Regions from separate parts of the Marinilactibacillus sp. XAAS-LB27 genome, predicted to be linked through region 2. Evidence: a T-box and tRNA genes for the amino acid it is inferred to sense, from the RefSeq annotation. Region 2 holds a T-box; the other holds one or more tRNA genes.
The links. A T-box is a leader RNA that pairs with one kind of tRNA and senses whether it is charged. The one in region 2 lies ahead of VXN63_RS03505 (valine--tRNA ligase), so its partner is inferred to be a tRNA-Val.
Positions count from the first base shown of each region.

Region 1: it encodes a tRNA-Val, which carries the amino acid that the T-box ahead of VXN63_RS03505 (valine--tRNA ligase) is inferred to sense. The anticodon was not compared.

Region 1 is NZ_JAYXKP010000004.1:66,832-71,237, forward strand. It holds gene VXN63_RS06635 (tRNA-binding protein) at 1-168, shown strand, start outside; gene VXN63_RS06640 (hydroxymethylglutaryl-CoA reductase, degradative) at 240-1,529, opposite strand; tRNA gene VXN63_RS06645 (tRNA-Val) at 1,668-1,740, shown strand; gene VXN63_RS06650 (LapA family protein) at 1,960-2,427, shown strand; gene VXN63_RS06655 (hypothetical protein) at 2,686-3,189, opposite strand; gene VXN63_RS06660 (hypothetical protein) at 3,476-3,919, shown strand; gene VXN63_RS06665 (hypothetical protein) at 3,964-4,341, shown strand.
Region 2 is NZ_JAYXKP010000001.1:729,520-733,925, reverse strand. It holds gene VXN63_RS03520 (cysteine desulfurase family protein) at 1-110, shown strand, start outside; gene thiI (tRNA uracil 4-sulfurtransferase ThiI) at 131-1,345, shown strand; gene tpx (thiol peroxidase) at 1,415-1,918, shown strand; T-box leader at 1,987-2,224, shown strand; gene VXN63_RS03505 (valine--tRNA ligase) at 2,288-4,406, shown strand, end outside.

The DNA of each region.
Region 1 (4,406 bases), on a different contig from region 2:
TCCGAACAGCTTGTGGGAAAACAAGTCGTAGCGGTCACCAATTTCCCGCCTATGCGCATTGCGGGTTACAAATCTGAGGTATTGATACTTGGCGGTGTACTCGCAAACGAACAAGTCGTCTTATTGAATCTGGATGAAGCAGTACCCAATGGGACGAAAATTAGTTGATACAACAAATAAAAAACGACCAAATAGCAGAAACGTGATCTGCGGTTCGGTCGTTTTTTAGTGCATCCTGTTTACGTTAACTCTTTTAAAAAGTCTCTTGCGGTTTGTAGATTCATATGCGCTGCTTGCTTCAGTCGTTCGGCAACCTTTTCCACCTGTGGGCCTTTAGCACCGGCACTGATTGCAAGTGAACGAGCATGTAATCCCATATGTCCTTTTTGAATACCATCCGTAACCAGTGCTCTAACGGCAGCGAAGTTCTGAGCAAGACCTACGGATACTAAAATGCTTTCTAATCTTTTAGCATCGGGATCCATCATGATTTTTCGAGCTAATTTAGCACCAGGATGAATACTGATCGAACCACCAACGGTTCCAACCGCAAGCGGTAAAGTCAGTGTCCCAACTAAATCTCCTTGATCGTTGGCATGCCACTTAGAAAGTGCACGATATTGTCCAGAACGAGCAGCATAGGCGTGACTACCGGCTTCGATAGCTCTCCAATCATTTCCAGACGCGATGACGACTGCGTCAACACCATTCATGATGCCTTTATTGTGCGTGACCGCTCGGTAAGGATCCGCCCAGGCTACTTGAGCTGCCTCAATAATCCGGTCACGCACATCCTCACCAGAATACGTACCGGTTTTTAATTTGTGAGCCGGAATGGTACAAGTTGCTGTTGCCAAGCACTCAGTTGCGTAATTTGAAAGAATGCGTAATAATGCTTTGCCACCAGTTAGCTCTTCGATGTAAGGTGCAATGCCTTCCATCATCGTGTTGACGATGTTAGCACCCATTGCTTCTTGTGTATCGATGTGAAGGTGAACGACTAAAAAGCTTGGCGTTCCTTCTTCAGGATCCGCTTCAATTACGCGTGTTTCAAGTGATTTTGCCCCACCACCACGCTTCACAATAGAAGGATGCGCTTCGTTAGCACGTTCCAAAATCGTTTGTTCAGCTTTCTTGATTTCAGAAATAGCATTCTCTATATGCTGAACGTTCTTCAAAGTCACTTGACCAATCATTAAACGATCGGTCACTGCAGTGGTAAAGCCCCCTGCAGATCCAATCATCTTCGCCGCAAAACTAGCCGCTGCGATGACGGATGGTTCTTCGATTGCCATCGGCACAAGAACCTCTTCGTCATCGATTACAAAATTAGTTGAAACTCCTAAAGGAAGAGAGTAATTTCCAATGTAGTTTTCAATCATATGCTCACCAACTGAGGGATCTAAATCCAGACCTTCTTCAGTTAATAGAGTGGCTTCTTCTAAAGAAATCACACCAGCCTCTTTAAGGGCTGAAACTTTTTCTTCATGTGTTTTTTTATAGAATTTCGTTAACTTGCTCGTATCCATCTGGTTCTGTCCCTTCTGAATTTCGTTACTCTCATTATGAGGTACAAAGCAGAAAAAGAAAAGGATTGAATCTTTTTAACTTAAGTGAATCTTTACAAGCATCATAAAAAGAAGTATACTAATAAAGTACGAAAAAAAGGTTCCTTAGCTCAGTTGGGAGAGCACTACCTCGACAAGGTAGGGGTCGCTGGTTCGAGCCCAGTAGGGACCATCATAGTTGAAAAAGTCTTATAATCGTTGACCAATTGTTGGTTTACAAGATTATAAGGCTTTTTTTATTTCCTTAAGACTAGTTATTCTCTTATATAAAAGAATATATTTAGTAGTTACCCTGAATATTGCATGCGTATGATTATATTTTTCTATCATTTAGAATTAGAATGAGCCTATAAAGAGTTTGCAATGCACTATACTATAGGAGGAATTAGAAATGAGCATATTAGCAATAGTTTTATTACTATTAGTGGGTGTCGTAGCATATTTAAATATAGCAGAAATGGTCATGATCGATCTTTATTTCACTAGCTTTAATATCCCAGTATGGTTGCTTATTGTCGGTACGCTTTTAATAGGTATGGTCATAGCAGGATTGTTAGCAAGTTCTGTGATTGCACGTAACAAGAAAGTTTTAAAAGATAAAGAAGAAGAGATGGACCGAGCTGAGGCAGAAAGAAAAGAATCCGTTGATAAAGTGAAACAAGACGCAGAAACTCAGATCGAATTGCAGAAAAAAGAAGCTGAAATACAACGACTAAATGCAAAGTTATCTCAAGACCAAAGTGGCAATAGAGCTGTTCCAGTGAAAGAAACCAAGGTAGAAGTACCTGAAGATAATCATACTTGGGTAGAGACGCGTGAAGAAGACCATCAAACTAGAACTAAAAAGAATCCAAGATAACTAAAAAGTATCACAAGCTTATCATTGTTGACCAACTGTGATAAGCTTGTTTTTTATGCTTGCTGTTCTTAAGTCTACTTGTTATCGCTTCTCGACATTAATGGAAGTACTTTTTTGCTCTTAAGCTATTTAAAAAGGGGCGCCGCTGATTCGATTCTAACAATTACTATTATAAATAAAGATTCAAAAAAGGCAGTAATGTTCTCATTGAGAAAACGTTACTGCCTTTTGATGTATAACCATTTTTTACAAGAAAAATTAATTGAGGTCTAGTAAAAATGCATAGCTCGCTGAACCTTCATCCCATTGTGCCAAAATCTCAAAGACAAATTCTCCTTCTATCGAAGAAATATCGCCATCCCGAACACTTTCAACCGTCCCATCTTCCTTCCAGATTTTTATTGAATAGTGGGTTGGTTGTTCTTCAAAGTCTAGTTCGAGCGGTGTACGAGCATCTATAGATGTAGGCTGACTCAGTTTGACGAGTTCTGGCGGACTATCGCTATCGGCTTCTATTCCCTGACCATTTTCTATACTCCAACTGTATGTACCAAGTATCGGTTCAATGACTGCGTCCCCAGCATGAATGGTTAATTCTGGAGGTTTAATATCAGAGGGATCTAAAGAAACAAAGGATAAACTAGTCTCACTAGCTTGCTTCGTATTTTCGGTATCATCAACTTCTCCATTTGTATCGGAACAGCCACCGACTGTTAGAAAAACAACGAATGATAGTGAAGAAAATAATAATTTGATTTTCATAGTATGTATTTCCCTCCAATTATTTGAAATCATCAAGCGGTAAAAGATCATCAGTGTATAGACTGTTAATTGGGTATTGAACAACGTAACTATAGCATACTAGTTTGTAAAAATCTTACTTTATAGTTGTCTAAAAAAGTATAAGTTGTATCATTTTTTTAACAGAAGATAGAGGATATGAGTTGTTAATGAAACAGATAATTGTTATGTTTTTTATAGGAAATCGTACAAACTACCATCACTTTTTTGTAAAAACATTCTATTGCAACGAAAGGAAGAATACGTAATGAGAAAATTACTTTTATTCAGTACATCGATTTTACTGTTAGCAGCTTGCGGTAATACTGAAACCGATGAAACAAATGAAATAGAAAGTGAAGAAACCTCTGAAATAGTCGAATCAAACCAAGATCAAGAAGAAGCGGATGCTGATACAGAGGATGCAGAAAATGGTGAAGAGTCTTCAGAGAATTTAGATACTGAACCATCAGATGAATCAAACCAAGAAGAAAATGAAATGACAGAAGAAGAAGCTGAAGAGCTCGTTATTACTTATATAAACGAACAAGATGGGCCCACAGAAGCCGAGTCTTACAATTTCGGTATGAAGGATGAAGGGGAGGTTTACACTGCTTCGATGTATACCTCTGTATCTACAGATGAAACAAAAGGAGCACCGATCATTTCAATGCATGAAATCAACAAAACAACGAGTGAAGTAAAAAAATAGAGGTAGGGCCTCATGAACCGAATACAATCAGTGAAATTGCCTCTATGGGTAAAGAAGAAAGAAAAGCGCATCACCAAGAATTGGTTGCCGAAGGAGAAAGTATAGACGAAAGCGTCTTAGAACAATTGATGCTTCCAGGCGTTCATGAGAATACTACGTTTTATGAAGGAAGGATAAATGCTGGAGATACTGTGGAACTTTCTCTCGCCACTGCGGATACACCACCGGAATATGAAGAGTTAGCATTTTCTCCGGATATAGATACGGAAGGGTACTTTACCATTAGTCTCAATCAATATGATTTAAGTAATAAATCCGTTTTGCGCTTCTTCATCAAAGGAGACTATCCAAGCGAGCAAATCTTTGATATTCCAATATTTGAAGCACAAGAAGGAATGGAAAATATTGGCGTGAGAGAGTAATAGCGTTAGTACGCTTGGCTTTTTCTTTAAGTTATATCTAGACATATCATGAGTTATTTCCGTTT
Region 2 (4,406 bases):
CTGAAACAGCTATTAGAGTCAGTTTATCTGAATGGAATACAGTAGAGGAGATGACGCAGTTCATCGACCATTTTGATGAGATTTACAAAGGATTTAATGGGATTTTTTAGAATAGAAATTGAGGGATCAGATGATTACAGAAGTTATGGCAAGATATGGAGAATTATCAACTAAAGGTAAAAATCGTAAATTATTTATTAAACAACTAGGTAAAAATGTAGCGTATGTATTAAATGACTTTCCAGCGCTCACGATTAAAGCGAATAGAGATCGATTGCATATCGAATTAAATGGAGAAGCATACGAAGAAATCGTAGATCGTTTGAAAAAGGTCTTTGGTATTCAAACCATTTCTCCTGTTATAAAAGTGGATAAAACGATTGAGCAAGCAAATCGTGCGGCACTCTATTTATTGAATCAAGAGTATGAAGACGGTAAAACATTCAAAATCACAGCTAGAAGAGCCGATCATGACTGGGATTTTGAAACAAACGAAGCGAATCAAATCATAGGTCAGTTTATTACAGAAGCTATACCTGGAATCAAAGTGAAAATGAAAAATCCAGATATCAATATCAGAGTTGAAATTAGATTAGATGGTATTTTCCTATCTACTGACTCTATTCAAGGAGCCGGTGGACTTCCAGGAGGAACAAGCGGAAAAGGAATGTTGATGATCTCTGGAGGAATTGATTCTCCGGTAGCAGGCTATTATGCATTGAAAAGAGGAATAGAATTAGAAGCTGTCCATTTTCATAGTCCGCCCTATACAAGCCCACAGGCGCTTCAAAAAGCAAAAGACCTTACGGGGAAATTAGTTGAATTTACTGGACCCATTACATTTATTGAAGTACCTTTCACTGAGATACAGGAAACAATCAAGAAATATGTGCCTCAAGGTTACATTATGACCATAACGAGACGCATGATGTTGCGATTGACAGACACCTTACGTGCACAGCGAAGTGGCTTAGCCATTATTAATGGAGAATCGCTTGGACAAGTAGCTTCACAGACTTTGGAAAGCCTATCTGTAATCTCAGAAGTAACCCACACACCGGTTCTTAGACCGCTGATTTCAATGGACAAGAATGATATCATCAAAATTGCAGAAGAGATCGATACTTTTGATCTATCCATTCTGCCTTATGAAGATTGCTGCACAATATTTTCCCCACCTAAACCGCGGACAAAGCCAAAGTTGTCTCATGTGTTGGAAAACGAAGCTAAAATAGACGTTGAAGGCATGATTGAGAGAGCTTTAGCAGGAATTACTATTGTAGAAATCGGTCTGAATCAGTCGAAGGAAACAGATCAGAAAGCATTATTCGAAGACCTTCTGTAGATTTTGTTGTACAAACAGCTTGCTTATCGTTAAAATGAAACTATTAAAAGATAGAAAGAGGTTATCAGCATGGATGTTAAAATGAAAGGTAAACCACTTACTACTAATGGAGAGATACCGGCTAAAGGGTCGCAAGCTCCAGCGTTCACTTTAAAAGATTTAAATGACCAATCAGTATCCCTTGAAGATTACAAAGGATATGTTGTTTTGATCAGTACGTTTCCGGATATTAATACGAGTACGTGCTCAAGACAGACCGGTAAATTTAATGAAATGGCAAGTACTTTGAAAGATACTAAAATTATTTCTATATCTTCAAACACCGTTGAAGAGCAAAAAGACTGGTGTGCTGCAAAATCAATCGACATGGATCTGTTGCATGATAGTGAAAGAAGTTTCTCTAAAGATTATGGGCTTTATGTAGAAGAAATGGATAAAACTGCTCGAGCAGTTCTTGTGCTAAATAGACAAGGTCAAGTTGTCTATAATGAAGTCGTTAAAGAAATGTCGGAAGATCCAAACTATGAAGCAGCGGTTGCGGCTGCCAAACATGAAGAAGCAGAGATATCTTAAATAAAGCTTTATTTTCAAAGAGTAGTTTGATAGAATATCAATAAATCATAAAAGATCAACTAATTGAATATAGAGCAATGATCAAGAGAAGTATCTGTCGTGTATTCTGTTTAAGAGAATGGGTGTCTGCTGTAAATCCCTAACAGAACCAATAGAGAAGTAGCTTGAGAGCTAACAGAGTGAAATTTGAGTAACTTTGTTTGAAGTAACGGATCATTACATCCGTATATGAAGAGGTTTAAAGGCACGGTCGTGTTCTTTAATCAATTTAGGTGGTACCGCGAATCAAGAGCATTCGTCCTATTGTTATAGGACGAATGCTCTTTTTATTTTGTGTTTAATTTGATGTTGAAAATAGGAGATGAGTATATGACAGAAGAAATTAGCATGTCAAAAAAGTATCAGCCTACTCAAGTAGAAGCCGGCAGATACGAACAATGGATCGAAAAAGATTTATTTAAGCCAAGTGGAGATGAAAAAGCAGAGCCTTATTCAATCGTGATTCCACCTCCGAACGTAACTGGGAAGTTACATTTAGGTCATGCTTGGGATACAACACTACAAGATATTATTATTCGTCAAAAAAGAATGCAAGGATACGACACTTTATGGCTTCCAGGAATGGATCATGCGGGGATTGCTACCCAAGCTAAAGTAGAAGAAAAATTAGCACAAGACGGAATCTCTCGTTATGATCTAGGAAGAGAAAAATTCTTAGAAAAGGTATGGGACTGGAAAGAAGAGTATGCATCAAACATCAGAGCGCAATGGGCTAAAGTCGGTATTTCCGTTGATTATAGTCGTGAGCGATTCACGCTTGATGAAGGATTAAATGATGCTGTTAAAAAGGTCTTTGTTGATCTCTACAACAAAGGATTGATCTACCGTGGAGAATACATTATCAACTGGGATCCTAAAGCTCAAACGGCTTTGTCTGATATTGAAGTTGACCATAAAGATGTTAATGGTGCGTTCTATCACATGAAGTATCCTTTAACAGACGGCTCTGGAGAAGTTGAGATTGCAACAACAAGACCAGAAACGATGCTTGGTGATACGGCTGTTGCTGTACACCCAGAAGATGATCGCTATAAAGATCTAATCGGTAAAACACTTAAATTACCTTTAGTAGGTAGAGAGCTTCCAATCATTGCAGACGATTACGTTGAAATGGATTTTGGAACAGGTGTGGTTAAAATTACACCAGCTCATGATCCAAATGACTTTGAAGTGGGTAATCGTCATAATCTAGAGAGAATCAATGTGATGGATAATGATGGTTCAATGAATGATCTGGCTGGAGAATACGCAGGAATGGATCGTTTTGAAGCGCGTAAAGCCATTATTAAAGATCTAAAAGAACAAGGATATTTGATTAAAGTAGAAGAAATGGTTCATAGTGTAGGACACTCTGAAAGAACAGGAGTCGTAGTTGAACCAAGACTATCTACTCAGTGGTTCGTAAAAATGGATTCACTTTCAAAGCAGGCAATAGATAATCAGGGAACTGAAAATAAAGTTCATTTCGTTCCTGAACGATTTGAGAAAACATTTAATAACTGGATGGGAAATGTACATGATTGGGTTATTTCAAGACAATTATGGTGGGGCCATCGTATTCCAGCTTGGTATCATAACGAAACTGGAGAAATGTATGTTGGAGAAACAGAACCTAAAGATATTCAAAACTGGACGCAAGATAATGATGTTTTAGATACTTGGTTTAGTTCAGCGCTATGGCCATTTTCAACAATGGGCTGGCCGAATGAAGACTCTGAAGATTTCAAGAGATACTTCCCAACAAGTACGCTAGTAACAGGATATGACATCATATTCTTTTGGGTAAGTCGTATGATTTTTCAAAGTTTGGAATTCACGGAAGAACGTCCATTTAAAAATGTATTAATTCACGGATTGATTCGAGACGAGCAAGGAAGAAAAATGAGTAAGTCTTTAGGCAACGGGATTGATCCTATGGAAGTAATCGACAAGTACGGTGCAGATGCTTTACGCTGGTTCCTGTCGAACGGTTCAGCACCCGGTCAAGATGTCCGCTTTAGTTATGAAAAAATGGATGCCGCTTGGAATTTCATCAACAAAATTTGGAATGCCAGTCGATATGTCATCATGAATCTAGAAGACTTTGACTTAAAAGACATGAACTTAAGTGGTAAACAATCAATCGCTGATAAATGGATCTTAGCTAGATTGAATGAAACCATTGCACAAGTAACCGATCTCTTTGAGAAGTTTGAATTTGGAGAAGGCGGAAGAGCACTTTACAAATTCATCTGGGATGACTATTGTGACTGGTATATTGAAATGAGTAAAGAAATTCTCTTCAATGGTTCACATGAAGAGAAAAACTCTACACGAAGCATTTTGGTGCATGTTCTAGATCAAACACTTAAGTTATTGCATCCAGTTATGCCATTCGTTACAGAAGAGATTTGGGAGAATATGCCACACTCTGGAGAGTCTCTCGTTG